Regions from separate parts of the Pantoea sp. UBA4549 genome, predicted to be linked through region 3. Evidence: predicted binding sites of a transcription regulator. Region 3 holds the regulator's gene; each other region holds the start of a gene.

Region 1 (7,896 bases), on a different contig from region 3:
TGGGATAGGGTGCACTGGCCTGCGCCGGCATATGCAGAAACCCGGTAACCGGACTGCCACCACTGACGGGAAACGTCAGTGATTTCAGCTCGCCCGGCAGCCGCCGGGTCGCCTCTTCATAAGCACGGTTCGCCAGCACCTGCGCCTGATCGGCCAGCTCGTCGCCTTTAATATAGGGATAGGCCGCCAGGCTATAGAGGTTTGCCGCGTGCAGCCACTGCTGGCCCGCCTCATCATGCTGCTCGCTCTGCATCGCCTGCTGCTGCCAGAGCGCCGCCTGTTTTGACCACTCAAAATTCCAGTTGCCGCCGCGATAGCCAATCACCGTGTCCAGCAGCGCGTCATCGGTGTGTTCAAAGCGGCTGACAGCGATGCGCGCCAGGACTTCGCTGATCTCCTGCGGGGAGAGGCCGCGCCATGTCCAGAGCAGTTTGTTCAGCATACGATACCAGCCGCGCTGAGTATCCCCCTCCAGCGCGTTATGCACCTGGGCAGTAGCGTGATGCTGACGGCGTACCAGTGAGGAGGTTTCGGGATGTTTAAAACGCGGCTTGAACAGCTCTTCGCTAAGATTTTTTTCGGCCATCTGATGGTTTCTCCTGCGGCAGTCGCATAGATGGCTATGAGTTTACTTCACCCGCCCCCGCTGCGCGAGGCGCGAATAGCACAACGCCCGGCTTAACCGGGCGTTGTTTGCGTTGCATCAATCAGCTTTTGACGATGGGCGGAATATAGACCACGCCCATATCCCACGGCTGTTCAATCCAGGTGTTCTGCGGAATATCCACAATATAGTCATCCACCAGCGCGCGGCCGGCAGGCTTGGCGAAGATAGTGCAGAAACGCGCTTTTGGATACATATCACGGATCGCCTGCGCGGTGCCGCCGGTGTCGACCAGGTCGTCAATAACGATAAAGCCTTCACCGTCGCCTTCGGCGCGCTTCAGCACTTTCATTTCGCGCTGGTGATCGTGATCGTAACTGGAGATGCAGACGGTATCGACGTAGCGAATACCCAGCTCACGCGCCAGCAGTGATGCCGGAACCAGACCACCGCGGCTTACCGCGATGATACCTTTCCACTGTTCCACAGGAAGCAGGCGCTGGGCCAGTTTACGGGCATGAATCTGCAGCATGTCCCAGGTTACGACGTATTTTTCGCTCATAAAAGGAATCCCAACCACCAAAAGTGGCTTAAAAATATGCAAGGGGGAAAAGGTTGCGCGAGATTATAAGGATCTGGCGCGTTAAAAACCAGCATCGGAGAGACTGGTTGCAGGTTTTTAGCGCGCCTGATGACGCGCCTGCGAATAAAGGGTGATATTCTCTGACTCATCACGTCAGATGAGCTGACGGCGATCTTTAACCGAAAACTGCGTGCGAGCGGCCTGTCCGCCACGCTGATACAGGAGACGCGTTGTGTCTGAATTGTCTCAACTCTCCCCGCAGCCGCTGTGGGATATCTTCGCCAAAATCTGCTCTATTCCACACCCTTCTTATCATGAAGAGGCGCTGGCTGAATATGTGGTCAGCTGGGCCAAAGAGCAGAATTTCTGGGTCGAGCGCGATCGGGTCGGCAATATTTTGATCCGTAAACCTGCCACGCCAGGCATGGAAAACCGCACGCCGGTTGCGCTGCAGGCGCACCTGGATATGGTGCCGCAAAAAAATAACGATACCGCTCACGATTTCACTAAAGATCCGATTCAGCCATGGGTTGACGGTGAGTGGGTGAAAGCGCGCGGCACCACGCTGGGTGCAGATAACGGCATCGGCATGGCGTCAGCGCTGGCGGTACTGGCTGACAACAGCCTGACGCACGGCCCGCTGGAAGTGCTGCTGACCATGACCGAAGAGTCGGGCATGGATGGCGCGTTTGGCCTGCAGCCGGACTGGCTGCAGGCGGAAATCCTGATCAACACCGACTCTGAAGAAGAGGGTGAGATCTACATGGGCTGCGCGGGTGGCATCGACTTCATTACCACGCTGCCGCTGAGCCGTGAAGCGGTTCCGGCCGGCTTTGAAACGCTGAAGCTGACGCTCAAAGGATTGAAAGGCGGCCATTCCGGCGCGGATATCCATCTGGGTCTCGGCAACGCGAACAAGCTGCTGGCGCGTTTTCTCGCCGCCCATGCCCGCGAGCTGGATCTGCGTCTGATCGACTTTACCGGCGGCACGCTGCGTAACGCCATCCCGCGTGAAGCCTTTGCCACGCTGGCCGTGGAAAGCCACAAAGTGGATGCGCTGAAATCTGCGGCGCTGCACTTCCAGGCCGTGCTGCTCAATGAACTCGGCAGCAAGGAAAAGCATATCGTGCTGCAGACTGAGCCGGTGGCGCAGCAGGCGGAGGCGCTGAGCGCTGAGTGCCGCGATCGCTTTATCAACCTGCTGAACAGTACCCCTAACGGCGTGATCCGTAATTCAGACGTGGCGAAAGGCGTGGTGGAAACCTCGCTGAACGTTGGCGTGGTCAGCATGGATCAGGCTAACGCTGAAATCATCTGCCTGATTCGCTCGCTGATCGATACGGGCAGGGAGTGGGTAGTAGAGACGCTGACCTCGCTGGGGGCGCTGGCGGGCGCGCAGACCGCACCGAAAGGCGGCTATCCGGGCTGGCAGCCCGACGCTGATTCGCCGGTAATGGCGCTGACGCGCACTACCTACGAAGCGCTGTTTGGCAAAACGCCAAACATTCAGGTGATCCATGCCGGTCTGGAGTGTGGCCTGTTCAAGAAACCGTATCCGCATATGGATATGGTCTCTATCGGACCCACCATTACCGGCCCGCACTCGCCGGATGAGCAGGTGCATATTGAAAGCGTTGGCCTTTACTGGAAGCTACTCACTGCGCTGCTGAACGCGATCCCGGCAAAAGCGTAATTTATGCCGCTCCCCTGCCCGCTACCGGGCGGGGGAGATTTCACAGCCCCAGCAGCAGCTGACGCTCAAGCTGCGGGTCCACCAGCGTAACGTGCAGTCCCACCAGCCTTACCCCGCGTTCTGCCCGACGCGCCTCCCAGACCTGACGCGCCACCGCTACCATATCCTCTTTATTCAGCACCGCCCAGACGTGCTCCTGCGTGGTTTGCTGGAAGTCGCTGAACTTGAATTTTACCCCCTGCCGGGCGATCTGTTTATCTGGCCGGATGGTACCCAGACGGCGATCCAGCTCCGCATAGAGATAGTCGATAATGGGCAAACACTGCTCCCAGTGGTGAATATCCTCCGGCAGCGTGCGCTCAACCCCCAGCGATTTCCGTTCGCGTTCGACGATCACTTCGCGGTCATCAACACCGTTGCTGCGTTCCCAGAGCGAGCGACCAAATTTACCAAAGCGTTTCAGCAGCAGCGACAGGTCGGCCTGCTGCACGTCAGCACAGGTACGCAGCCCCATCTCCTCCAGCTTTTTGGTCGCCACTTTGCCCACGCCCGGGATCTTACTGAGCGGCAGCTCATGCAGAAACGCCGGCACCGCCTGCGGGGTGATCACATACTGGCCGTCAGGCTTATTGAGGTCAGAGGCAATTTTTGCCAGAAATTTGATCGGCGCGATACCTGCCGATGCGGTCAGCCCGGTTTCACGCAGAATATCTGCGCGAATCGCCTGCGCCATCAGCGTGGCCGATCCCTGACAGTGCGGACTGCTGGTAACATCCAGATAGGCTTCATCCAGCGAAAGCGGTTCAATCAGCGGCGTGTAGCGGAGGAAGATTTCGCGGATCTGCCGCGAGGCCTCTTTGTAGGCGTCAAAGCGCCCTGGCAGCAGACGCAGGTGCGGACAGAGACGCAGCGCAGTCGAGGTCGGCATGGCGCTGCGCACGCCATATTTACGCGCCGGATAGTTAGCGGTGCTGATGACCCCGCGCTGAACGCGGTTGCCGCCAATGGCGATAGGGATATCCCGCAACGACGGATCGTCACGCATCTCAACCGCTGCGTAAAAGCAGTCCATATCGACATGAATGATTTTGCGCATACCCCCTCCGGACACTGGCTAAGTATACAGTAGCGAAGGCGTTGAGCAATCTCCGTCAGCACCGCGGCCGCGTTTAAAGGCGTTTCACTCCCCGGCACATCACAACTTTGCGCCATTTTCTTGCCCGCTATCTTGATTAAAAGCCAGACAATGTTAATGTTGCGCAGCGATAGCGGATATTTCCGATAATGCAACTGAGTGACGCCGCGCGTCTGAGTTTTTCTTCACTTCAAGGTATACACAGAATGGGCAGAATCGCATTGCTGTTCGCGATGATTCTTATGCCAGTCCTTAGCTGGGCAATCACACCTGAACCCGCACAACCGCTGGCTCCGGTAAGCAAAGAGTTAAAGAAACAACTGCTGGGTACGCCAGTATTTATCCAGATTTTCAAAGAAGAGCGCACGCTGGAACTCTATGGCAAAATCGGCAATGAATATCGCCTGCTGGACAGCTATCGCATCTGTAATTTTTCCGGCGGACTTGGTCCCAAACGCCGCCAGGGCGACTTCAAAAGTCCGGAAGGCTTTTACAACGTTAAGCTTAATCAGCTGAAACCCGACAGCCGCTTTTACCGCGCCATTAATACCGGTTTTCCTAACCAGTACGATCGCAGCAAGGGCTATAACGGCAACTATCTGATGATTCACGGTGACTGCGTTTCCGTGGGCTGCTACGCCATGACCAACGGTTCAATGGATGAGATTTTCAACTATGTTAATGCGGCCCTGCGTAACGGCCAGCAGGAGATGCAGCTGAATATCTATCCGTTCCGTATGACGGAAAGCAATATGCAGCGTCATCGCTACTCAAGCTATATCGATTTCTGGCGCGAACTGCAGCCGGGCTACGCCTATTTTGCGAAATATCACGTGCCGCCCGGCGTTAACGTCACGGCTACGGGTCAGTATGCGGTGAACAACACCCCGGTACTGTCCACACCGGACGCGGCCTCCAAATCATTCCTGGCGCTCACCCAGGCAAAATAGCGCCCACTCGCCTGGCGCTATCCGGTGCCAGGTTTCATTTCCGGTCAGCGGCTGCGTGGCGATAACCGTTACCACATCATGTGGCGTGGTCTGCTGCTGGAAATCGATCTCCACATCCTGATCCAGCAAACGCGCTTTCCCAAACGGCGCGCGCCGCGTGATCCAGTAAAGATTGGTGGAGCAGAACGCCATCAGATAGCGCCCATCTGACAACAGCATGTTAAATACGCCTTTTTCACGCAGCTCACCGGCAAGTTCAGCAATGTAGCGAAACACTGCGGGCCAGTTTCCTGGCGTCCGCGGATAGCGCGCCTGCAGCTGCGAGAGGATCCAGCAAAACGCCTTTTCACTGTCAGTCTCTCCCACCGGGCGAAAGTGGCCGCTGTCGAGCTGGCGATAGCCTTTAAGCTGTCCATTGTGCGCGTAAGTCCAGTTGCGGCCCCACAGCTCACGGGTAAAAGGATGGGTGTTCTCCAGGGAGACCTCGCCCCGGTTTGCCTGGCGGATATGCGCAACCACCGAGTGCGATTTGATCGGATACTCCTGCACCAGGCGGGCGACCGGCGAGTTTACGCTCGGCAGCGGATCTTTGAATGTGCGGCATCCTTTGCCTTCATAAAAGGCGATACCCCAGCCATCTTTATGCGGTCCGGTACCGCCGCCGCGCTGTACCAGCCCGGTAAAACTGAAGCAGATATCGGTAGGGACATTGGCGCTCATCCCGAGCAGTTCGCACATAGCTACCCCCTTCTCACCCCTCCCGGCATGCGGGAAGGCAGCGTGAATTACTTAACCATCTCTTTTTCAATCAGCAGCATCAGGATGTGGATCACTTTGATATGGATCTCCTGTATGCGATCGGCATAGCCGAAATGCGGTACCCGGATCTCAATATCCGCACTGCCTGCCATTTTGCCGCCATCTTTGCCGGTCAGGGTAATGACTTTCATTCCCTGCGCGCGCGCTGCCTCAATCGCTTTGATGATATTGGCGGAGTTGCCGGAAGTGGAGAGCCCCAGCAGCACATCGCCTTCGCGCCCTACCGCTTCCACGTAGCGTGAAAACACATGGTCATAGCCGAAATCGTTGCTGACGCAGGAGAGATGGCTGACATCAGAAATTGCAATGGCCGGATAGCCGGGACGGTTTTCGCGATAGCGGCCGGTCAGCTCTTCTGCAAAATGCATTGCGTCACAGTGTGATCCCCCGTTACCACAAGAGAGCACTTTTCCGCCCGCTTTGAAACTGTCCGCCAGCAGCACCGCTGCACGCTGAATGGCGTGGATATTGGCGTCGTCACTCAAAAACCGGGTCAGGGTGTCGGCAGCTTCGTTGAGTTCCGAGCGAATGATGTCCTGATACATAGGAGATGTCCTTTAGAGGAGAGGTTAACCCGGCAAGTTTAACGGAATGCCACAGGGGCGCAAAGCGCTGGCAGCAGGGAAAACGCCTCTCTCACTGCGCGACCAGACGATAAATGCGCCAGCTACGATGATTTTGTGAGCCTGGTTGTAATTGTGATGTAAAGGAATTGCTTATTAAGACCGGCTGCTCTAAACCTGTCACTAACAGGTCAGACCTCTTACTACTTACGGAGCGATTCACTATGCTGCTGGTTTCCATCGTGGCGACGCTACTGCTGGTTAGCGCCCTCTTTTATCATCAGATATCTCTGCGTCTGAGCAGCGCCATCCTGCTGCTCTGGACCGCTGCCATGGCCTTAACCGGCCTCTGGACCGGCTGGCTGCTGCTGCCGCTGGCGCTGATCCTGCTGCCATTTAACCTGCCGTCGCTGCGCCAGCGCCTGTTTTCAAAACCGGCTCTGCAGGGCTTTCGCAAGGTTATGCCGCCGATGTCGCGCACCGAACAGGAAGCGATCGATGCCGGCACAACCTGGTGGGAAGGCGATCTGTTTCAGGGCAAGCCGGACTGGCAAAAGCTGCACAACTACCCGCGTCCGCAGCTCACCGCAGAGGAGCAGGCGTTTCTGGATGGTCCGGTTGAGGAAGCGTGCCGTATGGCAAACGACTTCGCGATTACCCATGAGCTGGCCGATTTACCACCGGAGCTGTGGGCCTATCTGAAGCAGCACCGCTTTTTCGCCATGATCATTAAAAAAGAGTATGGCGGACTGGAGTTTTCCGCTTATGCGCAGGCGCGCGTATTGCAGAAACTGGCTGGCGTCTCCGGTATTCTGGCGATTACCGTCGGCGTCCCGAACTCCCTGGGGCCGGGCGAGCTGCTGCAGCACTACGGTACTGAGGAGCAGAAAGATCACTATCTGCCGCGTCTGGCGCGCGGCGATGAGATCCCCTGCTTTGCCCTGACCAGCCCGGAAGCGGGCTCCGATGCCGGTGCCATTCCTGATACCGGTGTGGTCTGTATGGGCGAGTGGCAGGGTCAGCAGGTGCTGGGTATGCGTCTGACCTGGAACAAGCGTTATATTACGCTGGCCCCGGTCGCTACCGTGCTGGGCCTGGCGTTTAAACTCTCCGATCCCGATGGTCTGCTGGGCGATAACCCGGAGCCGGGAATTACCTGTGCGCTGATCCCGACCCATACGCCGGGCGTGGAGATTGGTAATCGCCACTTCCCGCTGAACGTGCCGTTCCAGAATGGCCCGACGCGCGGCAACAACATATTTGTACCGATTGACTATATCATCGGCGGTCCGGCGATGGCCGGCCAGGGCTGGCGCATGCTGGTAGAGTGCCTCTCGGTCGGGCGCGGCATCACGCTGCCTTCTAACTCCACCGGCAGCCTGAAAAGCGTGGCGCTGGCCACCGGCGCTTATGCGCACATCCGCCGTCAGTTCAAAGTGGCGATTGGCAAAATGGAAGGTATTGAAGAGCCGCTGGCGCGCATTGCCGGTAATGCTTACGTCATGGACGCGGCCGCCACGCTGATCACCACCGGCATTATGCAGGGTGA
Region 2 (7,896 bases), on a different contig from region 3:
GTCATCATGGTGCAAAAGCGCAGCAGATACCAGCGGCGTCAGGGCTGAAAATGGCCAGCGTGATCCAGCGCGTCCCGAATGGCGCGGGTGAGCTGGCTCAGCGCCTGCGCAGAAATCAGATAAGGTGGCATCAGATAGATCAGCCGGCCAAACGGGCGGATCCAGACGCCGCGCTCAACAAAGAACTGCTGCAGTGCGGCCATATTCACCGGCTGATGCGTTTCGATAACGCCAATGGCACCCAGCACGCGCGCCTGCGCCACGGCGGGATGCAGCTGCAGCGGCAGCAGCTCCCGCTGCAGCTGCTGCTCAATCGCCGCAACCTGCGTCTGCCACTCTCCTTCCGCCACCATGGCCAGGCTTTCAGCGGCAACTGCGCACGCCAGCGGGTTGCCCATAAAGGTCGGGCCATGCATGAAGCAGCCAGCGGCGCTGCGGCTGATGGTGTCAGCCACCTCGCGCGTGGTCAGCGTGGCGGCGAGCGTCATCGTCCCGCCGGTCAGCGCTTTACCGAGGCATAAAATGTCGGGCGTCACGCCCGCGTGCTCACAGGCAAACAGTTTCCCGCTGCGGCCGAAGCCGGTGGCGATCTCATCGGCGATCAGCAGCAGCCCGTAGCGATCGCACAGCGCCCGTACCTGCTGCAGATAGCGCGGATGGTAAAAGCGCATCCCGCCCGCGCCCTGCACAATCGGTTCGAGGATCACCGCAGCAATGTCGCGGTGGTGCTGCTCCGCCAGCCGGGCAAAGTCGCTGAAATCGGCGTCATCCCATGCATCAGTGAAACCGCACTGCGGCGCAGCGGCAAACAGATGCTCCGGCAGATAGCCACGCCACAGGCTGTGCATTGAGTTTTCCGGATCGCATACCGCCATCGCCGCAAAGGTATCGCCGTGATAGCCGCGCTTCAGCGTCAGGAATGTCTGGCGCCTCTCGCCGCGACCGAGCCAGTACTGCAGCGCCATTTTCATGGCGACTTCCACCGCAATGGATCCGGAGTCAGCCAGAAATACGCACTCCAGCGCTTCAGGCGTCATCGCCACCAGCTGACGGCTCAGCGCGACTGCTGCCGGATGGGTAATACCGCCGAACATCACGTGTGACATCTGCGCCATCTGCTGCTGCAGTGCCTGGTTGAGACGCGGATGATTGTAGCCGTGGATCGCCGCCCACCATGATGACATACCGTCAACCAGCTCGCGTCCATCTGCCAGCTGCAGCTGGCAACCTTGGGCGGCCACCACCGGATAACAGGGCAGCGGGTCGCGCATTGAGGTGTAGGGATGCCAGATATGCTGGCGGTCAAAATCGAGGTCGTCAGGCGTGAACATCTGTCTTGTAAACCATTTTGAAAAGATTTAGTTTACAAGTATAACCACGATCATTGTCGGGATGAACCCCTTTTTGGAGTATGTAATGGCTAACCGCTGGACACTGGCTCAGGCCCAGGCCCTGTTTGATAAACCTTTTCTGGAACTGATGTTTGAAGCGCAGCAGGTGCATCGCCAGCATTTTGACCCGCGTCAGGTACAGGTCAGCACGCTGCTGTCGATTAAAACCGGCGCCTGCCCGGAAGATTGTAAATATTGCCCGCAGAGCGCGCGCTACAAAACCGGACTGGAGTCAGAACGGCTGATGGAGGTGGAGGCGGTGCTCGCCTCGGCGCGTAAAGCTAAAGCGGCCGGCTCCAGCCGTTTCTGCATGGGCGCCGCATGGAAAAACCCGCACGAACGCGATATGCCTTATCTGGAGCAGATGGTGCAGGGCGTGAAAGCGCTCGGCATGGAAACCTGCATGACGCTGGGGACGCTGGAACAGAACCAGGCACAGCGTCTGGCAGAGGCCGGACTCGATTTCTACAACCATAACCTGGATACCTCACCGGAATTTTACGGCAGCGTCATCACGACCCGTACCTACCAGGAGCGTCTCGATACGCTGGATAAAGTGCGCGGGGCCGGTATCAAAGTCTGCTCCGGCGGCATTGTCGGTCTGGGTGAAACGGTGACGGATCGCGCCGGACTGCTGGTGCAGCTGGCAAACCTGCCGGTGCCGCCCGAGAGCGTGCCGATCAACATGCTGGTCAAGGTCAAAGGCACGCCAATGGCGGATAACGAAGATGTGGAGCCGTTTGATTTTATTCGCACTATCGCGGTAGCGCGCATCATGATGCCTTCCTCACACGTGCGTCTGTCAGCAGGCCGTGAGCAGATGAGCGAGCAGACGCAGGCGATGTGTTTTATGGCGGGTGCTAACTCCATTTTCTATGGCTGCAAACTGCTGACCACGCCCAATCCGGAAGAAGATAAAGATCTGATCCTGTTCCGCAAGCTGGGCCTGAATCCGGAACATACCGCAACCGCAGCGGGAGATAACGAACAGCAGCATCAGCTGCAGGCGCAGCTGGTTCAGGCCGATACGCCGCAGTTTTACAACGCGGCGGTGTGAATGTGGTCTGAACGTATCACTCAGGCGCTGCAGGCGCGCCGGGACGCAGATGGCTGGCGCTACCGGCGCTGTATTGAGCAGAACAGCGTGCGGGAAATCACCCTGGACGGACAGCGCTATCGTCACTTTTCCGGCAACGATTATCTCGGGCTGAGCCGGCATCCGGCGGTGATTGCGGCCTGGCAGCAGGGCGCGGCGCAGGCGGGAGCAGGAGCGGGGGCGTCGGGTCATGTGACCGGCTACAGTCGCTATCATGCGGAGCTGGAGCAGCAGCTGGCAGGCTGGCTCGGCTATTCACGTGCGCTGCTGTTTATCTCCGGCTTTGCCGCCAACCAGGCGATTGTTCATCTGCTGGCGCAGAAGCAGGACCGCATCGTGGCGGACAAACTGGCGCACGCGTCGCTGCTGGATGCTGCCAGTCACAGCCCGGCCACGCTGCGTCGTTTTGCCCATAATCAGCCGGCAAGTCTGCAAAAGCTGCTGGCGCAGCCGGGAGCGGGCGCCACGCTGGTGGTCACCGAAGGTGTTTTCAGCATGGATGGCGACAGCGCACCGCTGGCAGAGATTGCTGCGGCGACCCGGGCTGCGGATAGCTGGCTGCTGGTGGATGATGCTCACGGCATTGGCATTAGCGGTGAGCAGGGGCGCGGCAGCTGCTGGCAGCAGCAGGTGAAACCCGAGCTGCTGGTGGTGACGTTTGGCAAAGGTTTTGGCGTCAGCGGCGCGGCGCTGCTGTGCGATGAGGCTACCGCCGACTACGTTGAGCAGTTTTCGCGGCACCTTATTTATTCCACCGCCATGCCGCCAGCGCAGTGCTGGGCGCTGCTGGCGGCGCTGCAGCAGGTGCAGCAGGGCGATGCGCTGCGGGCACGCCTGCAGGCAAACATCCGTCGCTTTCGCGCCGGCGCGGCGCAGCTGCCGTGGGTGCTGCCCGCCTCAGAGAATGCCATTCAGCCGCTGATTGTCGGTGAAAACGCGGCTGCGCTGGCGCTTTCGCAGCGACTGGCGCAGGCGGGGTGCTGGGTCAGCGCCATTCGTCCGCCGACCGTGCCGCCCGGTACGGCACGGCTGCGCATCACCCTGACGGCGGCGCATGAGCCGGAAGATATCGACGCGCTGCTGGAGGCGCTGTATGACGCTGCAGGTTAACAAGCAGGCGGTGGCACAGGCGTTTGGCCGTGCTGCACCGCACTATGAGCAGCACGCTGCGCTGCAGCGCCTGAGCGGCGATGCGCTGCTCGCCTGCGCGCCTGCCGGATTCGGGCCGCACCTGCTGGATGCCGGCTGCGGCACCGGCTGGTACAGCCGGTACTGGCGCGATCGCGGGCGTACGGTGACCGCGCTCGATCTCTCTTTACCCATGCTGGCCGCCGCGCGCGCGCAGCGATCGGCGCACGATTATCTGCAGGGTGATATCGACCAGCTGCCGCTGGCTGAAGGCAGCGTGGATGGCGTCTGGAGCAACCTGGCGGTGCAGTGGAGCAGCAATCTGAGCACGGCTCTGCAGCAATTTTGTCGCGTGCTGCGGCCCGGAGGCACCGCGCTTTTTTCAACGCTGCTGGCGGGATCGCTGCCGGAGGTGGATAGCGCATGGGCAGCGATAGATTCGCGCCGTCACGCCAATCGCTTTCTTCAGGCCGGTGATATTGTCGCAGCCGCGCGCGCGCAGCCGCTGCGCAGCACGCAGCAGATCATTACGCTGCACTTTCCTGATGCGCTGAGCGCGATGCGTTCGCTGAAGGGAATTGGTGCCACGCATCTGCACGACGGGCGCAGCAACAGTGTGCTGACGCGCCAGCAGCTGGCGCAGCTTGAGCGGCACTGGCCGCAGGATGAACAGGGCTATCGTCTTACTTATCACCTGATGTATGGAGTGTTGCAAAAATGAAACGCTGGTTTATCACCGGAACGGATACCGAAGTGGGAAAAACAGTTGCCAGCGGGGCGCTGCTGCAGGCGGCCAGCGCTGCCGGGCTGCGTACCGCAGGTTACAAACCGGTCGCCTCAGGCTGTGAAATGACGGCGGAAGGCGTGCGCAACAGCGATGCGCTGGCGCTGCAGCGCTACAGCAGCGTGCCGCTGCGCTATGAGCAGGTTAACCCGCTGGCATTCATGGAGCCGACCTCGCCGCATATCGTAAGCGCAGAAGAGGGCAGGCCGATCGACTTTGCACAGCTCTCAGCGGGCCTGCGCGCGCTGGAAACGCAGGCGGAATGGCTGCTGGTTGAGGGCGCGGGCGGCTGGTTCACACCGCTCTCTGAGACACAGACATATGCAGACTGGGTTATCGCAGAGCAGCTGCCGGTGATACTGGTGGTGGGCGTAAAGCTGGGCTGTATTAATCACGCCATGCTGACCGCTGCGGCGATAAAGGCGAGCGGCGTGCCGCTGGCAGGCTGGATCGCAAATGATATTCAGCCGCCGGGCAAACGCCATCACGAATATATCGCCTCGCTGCGCCAGCGCATCGGGGCGCCATTTCTGGGCGAAATCCCCTGGCTGGCGTCGGCGGCGGAGCAGGCCACGTGCGGACACTATCTGACGCTGCCGTGAGCGGCAATCCTTGTGTAAACGGCATCAGGCAGGCGCTAACCATTTGCTAACGGTGAGATCATCCAGCTGCGCGACGCGGCCCTGCGCCACATTGCGCCCGCGATGCAGCAGCAGAAAGTAGTCGGCTACGCGGCGTATAAAGGAGACGTGCTGTTCCAGCAGCAGGATAGTCAGCCCATATTCCCGGTTGAGTCGCCGGATCAGGTTGCCCGTCTCCTCTTCCAGCCAGGGCGACATCGTACCGGTGGGTTCATCGAGGATCAGCAGGCGCGGTTTCAGCACCAGTGCACGTGCCAGTGCCAGCTGCTGCTGCAGATTGACCGGCAGATCGCCGCTGCGCTGATGGCGCAGGGTATAGAGCGCAGGAAACAGGTCAAACACACTCTCCGGAATAGCGCGATTGCGCTCATCCTCAGCCGCCAGCAGGGCAATCAGCAGATTGTCCTCAACGCTCATCTGCGTAAAGATATGGCGCTTTTGCGGCACATACCCGATGCCCATCCGCGCCCGCTGCATAGCGGGCTGCAGCAGCAGATCCTCCGGTGGATAACCCGCTTCCTGCCAGCAGATAGAGCCGCTGTTAACCGGCAGATGGCCCATAATGCAGTTGACCAGCGTGGTTTTCCCCATTCCCGGACTGCCCAGCACGCCGGTGCAGGATCCCGGAGGCAGATCAAGATCGACATCCCACAGCATCTGGTTCTGGCCATAAAACTGATTCACCGAACGTAAACTCAGCATCTGATCTTCTCCTTACAGATAATTAGCCTGAATGCACCCGCTCTGTGTCGTCTGGCATGCAGTAACAGATTAAACGTGACGCGGTGGTATCAGACATCAGGGGGTCCCTGTTAAACCTGCATGTTCTGCCGCAACAGGAGAGATGCAAGCAGCGGGCCAGATCGATCATTCCGCATGTGTGGCGTTAACAAATACCTGCAACGGTGCCTTAAACATCAGAAAAACTTAACTGTGAAAGCAGGTGATTAAGCCACTGCACTTTGACAGTGCTGATTACTAAACTTTTCTGGTGCATCTGTTCATTAATAAAGCAGTGGCATAAGGCAGGAAAACAGCGCGGCCCAGGCGTAGCGGCACTGTGGAATCAAAAAAGAATAGTTAATCCCGCCGCCCTTGCTGGAAAAATAATCATAAAAAAAATTTTTTTGTTAGCGCAGAACGGGCCGGGATTTTTTATACACAGCCTGCGGGCGTGGGGCTGGCTTCACTTATCCACCATTCCTGTGGATAACCTTGTGTATTAGCGACTGAAAACCGGGCGCAAGCGAGGAAATACGCGGCCTGGATACATTATGCTGCGAAACTGGGCTTTTGAGGTATATTCAATAAATTCAGTATGTTGTTTAAAAGCAAGCCTGCAAAATGTCCGCTGAAGTTTATCGCTGCATTTTGATGACGTTCTCTTGACAATTGTTAAAAGCCCGGCTCGCCTGGGGATAACCTTGCGCGACATATTTTAGCCAGCGGCCGCTTTAATGCCTCTGAAGCGATGCCACAGGCTGAAGGTACATCGTGGCGTTTATCTGTAAATATATCCAGTGTTTTTTTCTGGCAAAATCGCCATAGCAGAGTAGAATTATCAGCCTGCCAGCCCTTTTCTTCAGCAGGAATTCTGAAATCATGAGCAAAGCCTTTAAACTTAACTCCGCCTTTAAGCCTTCAGGCGATCAGCCTGAAGCGATCCGCCGTCTGGAGGAGGGGCTGGAAGATGGCCTTGCGCATCAGACCCTGCTCGGCGTAACGGGTTCGGGCAAAACCTTTACCGTTGCCAACGTGATTGCCGACCTCAACCGGCCGACGATGGTTCTGGCGCCCAATAAAACGCTGGCGGCGCAGCTCTATGGGGAGATGAAAGAGTTTTTTCCGGATAACGCCGTGGAATTCTTTGTTTCTTACTATGACTACTATCAGCCTGAAGCCTATGTGCCGAGTTCTGACACCTTTATCGAAAAAGATGCGGCGGTGAACGAGCACATTGAGCAGATGCGTCTCTCTGCTACCAAAGCGATGCTGGAACGGCGTGATGTGATTGTGGTGGCGTCGGTCTCAGCGATTTATGGTCTTGGCGATCCCGATCTCTATCTGAAAATGATGCTGCACCTGACGCGCGGCATGATCATCGATCAGCGCAGTATTTTACGGCGTCTGGCTGAGCTGCAGTATGCGCGTAACGATCAGGCGTTTCAGCGCGGTACGTTCCGCGTGCGCGGGGAGGTGATCGATATCTTCCCGGCGGAATCTGATGATATCGCTCTGCGGGTGGAGCTGTTTGATGAAGAGGTCGAGCGGCTGTCACTGTTTGATCCGCTTACCGGGCAAATTGAGTCAGTGATCCCGCGTTTTACTATCTATCCCAAAACGCACTACGTTACGCCGCGTGAACGTATCCTGCAGGCGATGGAAGAGATCAAAGATGAGCTGGCCCTGCGCCGCAAAGTGCTGCTGGAAAACAACAAGCTGCTGGAAGAGCAGCGTATTACGCAGCGCACCCAGTTTGACCTGGAGATGATGAATGAGCTGGGTTACTGCTCGGGGATCGAAAACTATTCCCGTTATCTCTCGGGGCGCGGGCCGGGTGAAGCGCCGCCGACCCTGTTTGACTATCTGCCTGCCGACGGTCTGCTGGTGGTGGATGAGTCGCACGTGACCATTCCGCAGATCGGCGGCATGTATCGTGGCGACCGCGCGCGTAAAGAGACGCTGGTGGAGTACGGTTTCCGTCTGCCTTCCGCGCTGGATAACCGTCCGCTTCGGTTTGAGGAGTTTGAGGCGCTGGCCCCGCAGACCATTTATGTGTCAGCCACGCCGGGTAAATATGAGCTGGAAAAATCGGGCACGGAAGTGATCGATCAGGTGGTGCGTCCGACAGGCCTG
Region 3 (7,896 bases):
CCGCACCATCTCTGCTGCGGTTTTCAGAGAACGCGGATTACGCTTCCTGCGGGATGCGATCGGCCACCAGCGCCAGCGCGGCTTCCAGCACGCGCACATCCGCGCCCGGTTTATGCGCATTTTCGCTCAGATAACGTCGCCACTGGCGCGCGCCGGGGATCCCCTGGAACAGGCCCAGCATATGCCGGGTAACGTGTCCCAGATAGGTGCCCTGCGCAAGTTCCGCTTCAATATAGGGATACATTGAACGCACCACCGCCACCAGATCCACTGCCGGCGCTGTGCGGTCAAACAGCGTGCGATCGACCTGTGCCAGTATAGAGGGATTTTGATACGCTTCGCGGCCCATCATTACGCCATCTACATGCATCAGGTGCGACTTTGCCTCCTCCAGCGTTTTCACACCGCCGTTGATGGCGATGGTCAGCGCCGGAAAATCGCGCTTTAACTGATAAACGCGCGGGTAGTCCAGCGGCGGGATCTCCCGGTTCTCTTTCGGGCTCAGCCCTGAGAGCCAGGCTTTGCGTGCGTGAATGATAAAGGTGTCGCAGCCGCCCCGCTCTGCCACGGTGCCGGTAAAGTCGCACAGAAACGCATAGCTCTCCTGCTCGTCGATACCGATGCGGGTTTTTACCGTGACCGGAATAGAGACCACATCGCGCATCGCTTTAATACAGTCGGCCACCAGGTTCGCATCCGCCATCAGGCAGGCACCAAAGCGACCGTTCTGTACGCGGTCGGAAGGACAGCCCACGTTCAGGTTGATCTGATCGTAACCGCGCGCTTCAGCCAGTCTGGCGCACTGCGCCAGCGCCGCCGGATCGCTGCCGCCCAGCTGCAGAGCAACCGGGTGCTCCTCTTCGCTGTAGGCAAGGTAATCCCCTTTGCCATGAATAATCGCGCCGGTCGTCACCATCTCGGTATAGAGCAGCGTATCGCCGGTAAGCTTGCGATGAAAATAGCGGCAGTGACGATCGGTCCAGTCGAGCATCGGCGCGATGGAAAAGCGTTGCGAAGAGAAGTTATCAGTCATGAAGCGCAGTAGATCCGGAGTTAAATGATGAGAAACTGCGCAATGATACCACAGCCGTCACGGACGACACAGCCGCCCGTGACAGACCCGTCAGAAGTTAAAGCCGAGCTGTACCATCGCACCCCAGGTACGATCTTTACCGGCGGAGCCCGCCAGATCCAGATGCACCGCATTGTTAAACGGCGACAGACCAAGACCGGCAGTAACCACGTTAACGTCGTTTGATTTCAGATCGGCCCGGTAGCCTGCGCGCAGGGCCAGCCAGTCGAGCATGCGATATTCCGCGCCTGCGCCCGCATACTGGCTGCTCTCCTGCGACTTAAAGCGTTTGGTTTCCGTGAGATCCACATCGCCGGTCAGGGTAACCGGTCCGCGCTCCCACGCGAGGCCGGTCGTTACCAGCGGACGGATTTGATAGGTATCGCGATAGCCATTAACAACTTTGGTATCCAGATCGCGTGAGATCAGGTTCTGGCCGGTCAGACCAAACGTCCAGTTTTCAGCAAATGGGGTGGCGAGACCGGCATCAACGTTAAAGCCGGTGTCTGAACTGCGATAGCGCCCGTTTTTAAGATCGTTTTTATCGTAGTTATAGACGCTGGCGCTGTAGTTATAGAGCCAGGTCTTCTGCAGCTTAGGCGTAACACCCAGCGAGACCGGGTGACCGGCAACCGTAAACTCATGCGCCATGGCAATACCATAATCGGTGACCAGCGCTGCCAGTCCGTTCGCGCTGGAGCGCAGGTTATCCTGATCGCCCGGCTGCGGAAACGCGCCGTTTGCCAGACTGTCCAGATAATCGATATCGCTCTGAACCACGTTGGCACGAATATGGGCGGTACCATACGCTTTGGTGATAAAGGCAAACGGCAGCGTCTCATTCGGAACCGTAACGGCCACTGCAACGCCTGCGGTCGCATCCGCTTTATTACCTTTAAGCCTGCGCAGCTGGTCGGCCATATCGCCGGCTGCGGCACGCAGCTGCGGCACGGCATTGATGGCAGCAAACGGATCCGAGATGAGACTCTCGTTGATGTTATCAATTACGTCGCGATAGCGATCAACCGTATCGGTGATGTCATCAATACGATCGACCAGCTTGTCTTTATCCGTCACCTGTAATCCGGCAGAGGGAAAAATGATGCCGGCATTCTCTTCCGGCTGGGCGCGCGTCATCAGCGCCGGGTTAGCCAGCACGGCAGAACTCCAGTGCGACGAAGCGACACCGGTTCCGCCCATCGCATCATTGCGCGCATCATACCAGGTTCCCGCGGCCAGCGCTGAAGAGGAAGCCAGCAGCGCGTTTAAACCAGCAAAATAAGCCACCCGGGCCAGCGTAAAGCGTGTTGTCGTCATGAGGCTGCTATCACCTTAAAAAATTATTGAGTGTCGCGTAGGCGAAATAATGGTGTTAACCGCTATTCTGAATGGCGGCTAACGCTTCATTGCTGTGAACTGAAAGGGATAAGCACTGCTGTTCGCAGAATTGGACACGAATGCGCCACTCTGCGCTTTTTTTAGCCACTCAGGCGAATTATTGCTCTTATAAGGCCAGTGATAACTTTAGCCTGCCTGAACCATATCGGGAATCTGGTCACTTGCAAAGCAAAAATAGCGCGTAAAACACTCTTAAAATTGCCGGATATGTGTGATCGACAGCACGCTTAGGCCAGAGCAGGCAAAAACAGCATGGGCGGATGGAGTGTGATAAAATAACATCACCTGTAAGCCGGAGAACATTATGTCAACTCTTACCCCAGCGCAGCTGCTGACCCAGGTTGAGGCGCTCTGTCTCGATCGCGGCGTGCGTCTTACGCCGCAGCGTGCCGAAGTACTGCGCCTGATGGCTGAGCAGAAAGGTTCTGTCAGCGCCTACGATCTGCTGGATCAGCTGCGTATGAGTGAACCTCAGGCGAAGCCGCCCACGATTTACCGTGCCCTCGACTTTTTGCTGGAACAGGGATTTATCCACCGCGTGGAGTCCAACAACAGCTATGTGGTCTGTCATCACGTTAATGAGCCGGCCCACAGTTCTGTTATGCTGGTCTGCGACAGCTGTGCCGCCGTGAGTGAACAACAGGCACACGGCGTGGAAAAAATCATTGCGGGACTGGCTGACCAGGCGAACTTCAGCCTGCGCCATACGGTGATTGAAGCGCACGGCCTGTGCGAAAACTGCGCTGAAATTGCTGCCTGTACCCAGCACGCCAGCTGCGCGCACGATCATGAAGCCATGAGTAAAAAACGCGGTAAAAAGGGCTGAGTGCACGCCTGAAGGCCTGCGAGCGGGGGGTATGTTCTGAACCGGGGTAGCGCTAGTCGCGACGATCGTTGTGCCGGCTTTCCCATTCGTTCACTTCGCGCTCCGCTTCTGCTCTCGCATAGCCATAGCGCTCCTGAATTTTGCCAATCAGCTGGTCGCGCCTGCCTTCAATCACGCTCAGGTCATCATCAGTCAGCTTGCCCCACTGCTCTTTGCATTTTCCTTTGAACTGTTTCCAGCTGCCGCTTGCTTCATCTCTGTTCATTACGCGTCTCCACAGTTTGCTGAGCCAGACGGAACGCCCCCACAGCGGGGGCTGAACCGCCGCCTGACCTGCGATCTGTCCTATTAAGGTTAACCGTCGCAGCACAATTCGCCAGTTTTATGCGCTGCCGGTTAACCCGATGACATTACACGCTGAACCAGCTGTCGCGCCGCCAGTGATAGCGCCATATCAGTCCCAGGGTAATGCCTCTTAACGCGAGGAATACGGTAATAGCCAGCCATAAGCCATGGTTCCCGAGCCACGGCAGCGTCAGCAGCGTCAGTGCATAGCCCAGCGCCGCCAGCAGCATGCTGTTGCGCATATCGCGGCCGCGTGTGGCCCCGATAAACATACCGTCCAGCAGATAGCACCAGACGCCAGCCAGCGGCAGGATCACCTGCCAGATAAGGTAGCGGTCGGCCGCTTCGCGCAGCGATTCAATAGAGGTCAGCAGCGCGATAATTGCCGGGCCGCAGACGGCGTAAATCACCGCAAACAGCAGCGCCACGATGCCCGCCTGCCGGCAGGCGGCATACCAGATCAGCCGCAGCCGGCTGCGATCGCCTGCGCCGGTGGCCTCACCGGAGCAGGCTTCCACCGCGTAGGCAAAGCCATCCAGCGCATAGGCGGTAAAGGTCAGAAACATCAGTAATACCGCATTGACCGCGACCACCTCAGGGCCGAGCCGCGCGCCCAGCAGCGTCAGCGAGGCAAAGCAGAGCTGCAGCAGCAGCGAACGCAGCATGATGTCGCGGTTAAGACGGAACAGGCGCGCGGTGTCGCCGCGCCAGCTGGCTTTGAGCAGTGAAAATGATATGCCGCGCAGCGCCAGCACACGTGCCACCATCCACAGCCCTGCCGCCAGCGTCACATAATCCGCGACGGCGGTGGCCGCAGCGGCACCCGCCACGCCCCAGTGCCACTGCAGAACAAACAGCAAATCAAGCAGGATATTCACAACGTTACCGGTGATGAGCAGCACCATTGGTGCACGCGCATACTGTACGCCAAGCAGCCAGCCCAGGATCACCAGATTTGCCAGTGTGGCAGGCGCACTGAGCCAGCGGATAGCGATAAAGGTTTGCGCCTGCTGCTGCACCGCCTCGCTGCCGCCCATCAGCGCGGCCGCCAGCTCGCTGACCGGGGTACGTAATGCAATGAACAGCACGCCTGCTGTCAGCGCAATCAGCATCGGCTGGATCAGCGCACGCGCCAGCGCAGGTGTATCCCGGGCGCCAAATGCCTGTGCCGTCAGACCGGTGGTGCTCATGCGCAGAAACAGCAGCAGCATAAAGACAAAGCTGGTGGCGGTTGCGCCCACGGCCACGCCGCCGAGATAAACCGGGCTGTCGAGGTGACCAATGATAGCCGTATCCACAATGCCCAGCAGCGGTACGCTGATGTTAGAGAGGATCATTGGCAGCGCCAGCCGCCAGAGCGTGCGGTCAGAAGAGGTAAACAGCGGCATCAGCCAGTCCTGTTAATGCGGGCAACGCGCTTCATGCAGCTGCACGGCGTCACGGTTGGAAGCAGAGGGGTAATATAGCAGACTGCGGTCTGTGCAGGCACAGACCGCAGCAGGGGGACTAACCAGGTATTACAGCCATTCACCGGTGCGGACAATACCCACAGCCAGACCTTCAACGGTCAGTGACTGCTGGCGCGTATCCACTTCGATAGGCTGAAAATCGCTGTTTTCTGGCAGCAGATGCACGATAGCACCCTGCTTTTTCCAGCGTTTTACGGTGACTTCATCATCGATGCGCGCTACCACGACCTGGCCGTTACGCACATCCTGGGTTTTATGTACGGCAAGCAGATCGCCATCCATAATCCCGATATCTTTCATCGACATTCCGCTGACGCGCAGCAGAAAATCAGCGCTCGGCTTAAACAGGTTAGCATCGACCTGATAATGGGTCTCGATGTGCTCCTGAGCCAGCAGCGGCTCGCCGGCAGCCACACGTCCGATTAACGGCAATCCGCCGCTTGTCTCTTCTTCCATCAGCAAGCGAATGCCGCGTGAGGCGCCAGAGACAATCTCAATGACCCCTTTACGCGCCAGCGCTTTCAGGTGCTCTTCAGCCGCATTGGGTGAGCGGAAGCCCAGCTGTGAAGCAATTTCAGCACGCGTTGGTGGCATGCCGGTTGAATTAATATGGTCGCGAATCAGGTCATAGACCTGCTGCTGCCTGCTGGTTAACGCTTTCATCCCGCCCCCTGGTTGTTTATACAGTCGCTGTGAGTATATACAGGTATTGGCGAAATGAAAACCGCAGCTGCGGCAAAAATCAGCGATATATCGGTACTTCAGGCCTTAATGCGCGTGCGGCCAGAGCAGCGAAATCCAGACAAACAGCGCAAGCAGAATGGTCAGCAGCACGGCGGCAGAGCCCATATCTTTGGCGCGCCCCGCCAGCGGGTGACGCTCCTGACCAATTCTGTCGACCACCGCTTCAATCGCGCTGTTCAGGATCTCTACCACCACCACCAGCATCACCGAGCCAATCAGCAGCACGCGCGTCACCGCGTCCACATCCAGCCAGCAGGCGATGACCACCGCGATCGCCGCCGCGATCGCCTCCTGACGAAAAGCCGCCTCATGTTGCCACGCTGCGCGTATACCCTGCCAGGAGTAGCCTGCGGCTTTGATAATGCGCAGCAGGCCGGTAACGTTATTTGCCATGGATAGGGAACCCTTGAGTAATTTTGGCGTCAATGAGTGCGCAGCGTACGATGGCACAGCCACAGATCTTCGCTGCACTTTCTGGTATGCTTGCCGCGCTTTGCTAACAAGAGGCTTCAAGTTGTCTATGTCAGGTTGGCGTAAACTCTATTACAAATTATTGAATTTACCACTCTCTATTTTGGTAAAAAGTAAGGTCATACCGACCGATCCGGTTTCGGAGCACGGTATCGATCCCACCCGTCCCGTGATGTATGTTTTGCCTTATGATTCAAAGGCGGACCTGCTTACATTGCGCAATCAGTGTCTGCGGCTTGATCTGCCCGATCCGCTGGCGCCGCTGGAGATTGACGGTACGCTGCTGCCGCGCCATGTGTTTATCCATGACGGCCCGCGCGTCTTCCCTTATTACGTGGCGAATCCGGAGTCAGTGAAACTGTTTCACGACTATCTGGATCTGCACCGTAATAATCCGCAGCTGGATGTCCAGATGCTGCCGGTGGCGGTGATGTTTGGCCGGGCACCGGGCCGTGAAATTCAGGGTGAGCCCACGCCGCATCTGCGCGTACTGAATGGCGTGCAGAAGTTTTTTGCCATTCTCTGGCACGGCCGCGACAGCTTTGTCCGCTTCTCTTCTACCGTCTCGCTGCGCCAGATGGCGACCGAACACGGCACGGATAAGTCGATTGCGCAGAAACTGGCACGCGTGGCGCGTATTCATTTTGCCCGTCAGCGTCTGGCTGCGGTAGGACCCAGCCTGCCTGCCCGTCAGGATCTGTTCAACAAACTGCTGCAGTCGAAAGCGATTGAAAAAGCCGTTGAGGATGAAGCGCGCAGCAAAAAGATTTCGCATGAAAAAGCGCAGCAAAACGCCGTTGAGATGATGGAAGAGATCGCGGCGGACTTCTCGTACGAGGCGATCCGCGTCACCGACCGCATCATGGGCTGGCTCTGGAGCCGGCTCTATCAGGGCATTAACGTAAACGGCGGCGAGCGCGTGCGTCAGCTGGCGCAGGATGGCCATGAAATAGTCTATGTGCCCTGCCACCGCAGCCATATGGATTACCTGCTGCTCTCCTACGTGCTTTATCATCAGGGACTGGTGCCGCCGCACATCGCTGCCGGTATCAATCTCAACTTCTGGCCAGCCGGACCGATTTTCCGCCGGCTGGGGGCCTTCTTTATTCGCCGTACTTTCAAGGGCAATAAACTCTACTCCACCGTATTCCGCGAATATCTGGGCGAGCTGTTCAGCCGTGGCTACTCGGTTGAGTACTTTGTTGAGGGCGGGCGCTCGCGCACCGGTCGCCTGCTCGATCCCAAAACCGGCACGCTCTCCATGACGCTGCAGGCGCTGCTGCGCGGCGGCAGCCGCCCGATCACCTTTGTCCCGATTTACATCGGCTATGAGCATGTAATGGAAGTGGGGACTTACGCCAAAGAGCTGCGCGGCGCGGCGAAAGAGAAAGAGGGCTTTGTGCAGATGGTGCGCGGCCTGCGTAAGTTGCGCAATCTTGGTCAGGGCTACGTTAACTTTGGTGAACCGCTGCCGCTGGTTAACTATCTGAACAAGCATATTCCTGAGTGGCGCGAGGCGATTGACCCTATCGATCCGCAGCGCCCCGCGTGGATGACGCCAGCGGTGAACG

What was found. The regulator LexA, encoded in region 3, represses DNA repair genes until DNA is damaged. The targets are predictions, from matches to a motif close to TNCTGTATGTACATACAGNA.
Region 1: a site for LexA is predicted at 3,989-4,008, ahead of dinB (DNA polymerase IV). Genes of this name have one in related genera too.
Region 2: a site for LexA is predicted at 6,544-6,563, ahead of uvrB (excinuclease ABC subunit UvrB). Genes of this name have one in related genera too.

Annotation. Positions count from the first base shown of each region.
Region 1 is NZ_DGLH01000010.1:23,855-31,750, forward strand. It holds gene frsA (esterase FrsA) at 1-586, opposite strand, end outside; gene gpt (xanthine phosphoribosyltransferase) at 708-1,166, opposite strand; gene pepD (beta-Ala-His dipeptidase) at 1,420-2,880, shown strand; gene dinB (DNA polymerase IV) at 2,921-3,976, opposite strand; gene dpaA (peptidoglycan meso-diaminopimelic acid protein amidase) at 4,222-4,965, shown strand; gene B3041_RS11155 (class II glutamine amidotransferase) at 4,936-5,703, opposite strand; gene lpcA (D-sedoheptulose 7-phosphate isomerase) at 5,751-6,329, opposite strand; gene fadE (acyl-CoA dehydrogenase FadE) at 6,572-7,896, shown strand, end outside.
Region 2 is NZ_DGLH01000006.1:248,366-256,261, forward strand. It holds gene bioA (adenosylmethionine--8-amino-7-oxononanoate transaminase) at 39-1,331, opposite strand; gene bioB (biotin synthase BioB) at 1,417-2,448, shown strand; gene bioF (8-amino-7-oxononanoate synthase) at 2,449-3,597, shown strand; gene bioC (malonyl-ACP O-methyltransferase BioC) at 3,581-4,336, shown strand; gene bioD (dethiobiotin synthase) at 4,333-5,001, shown strand; gene B3041_RS04595 (ABC transporter ATP-binding protein) at 5,026-5,742, opposite strand; gene uvrB (excinuclease ABC subunit UvrB) at 6,643-7,896, shown strand, end outside.
Region 3 is NZ_DGLH01000001.1:4,905-12,800, reverse strand. It holds gene dusA (tRNA dihydrouridine(20/20a) synthase DusA) at 38-1,033, opposite strand; gene B3041_RS00055 (conjugal transfer protein TraF) at 1,124-2,389, opposite strand; gene zur (zinc uptake transcriptional repressor Zur) at 2,775-3,296, shown strand; gene B3041_RS00045 (CsbD family protein) at 3,349-3,561, opposite strand; gene dinF (MATE family efflux transporter DinF) at 3,707-5,029, opposite strand; gene lexA (transcriptional repressor LexA) at 5,159-5,773, opposite strand; gene B3041_RS00030 (diacylglycerol kinase) at 5,879-6,247, opposite strand; gene plsB (glycerol-3-phosphate 1-O-acyltransferase PlsB) at 6,375-7,896, shown strand, end outside.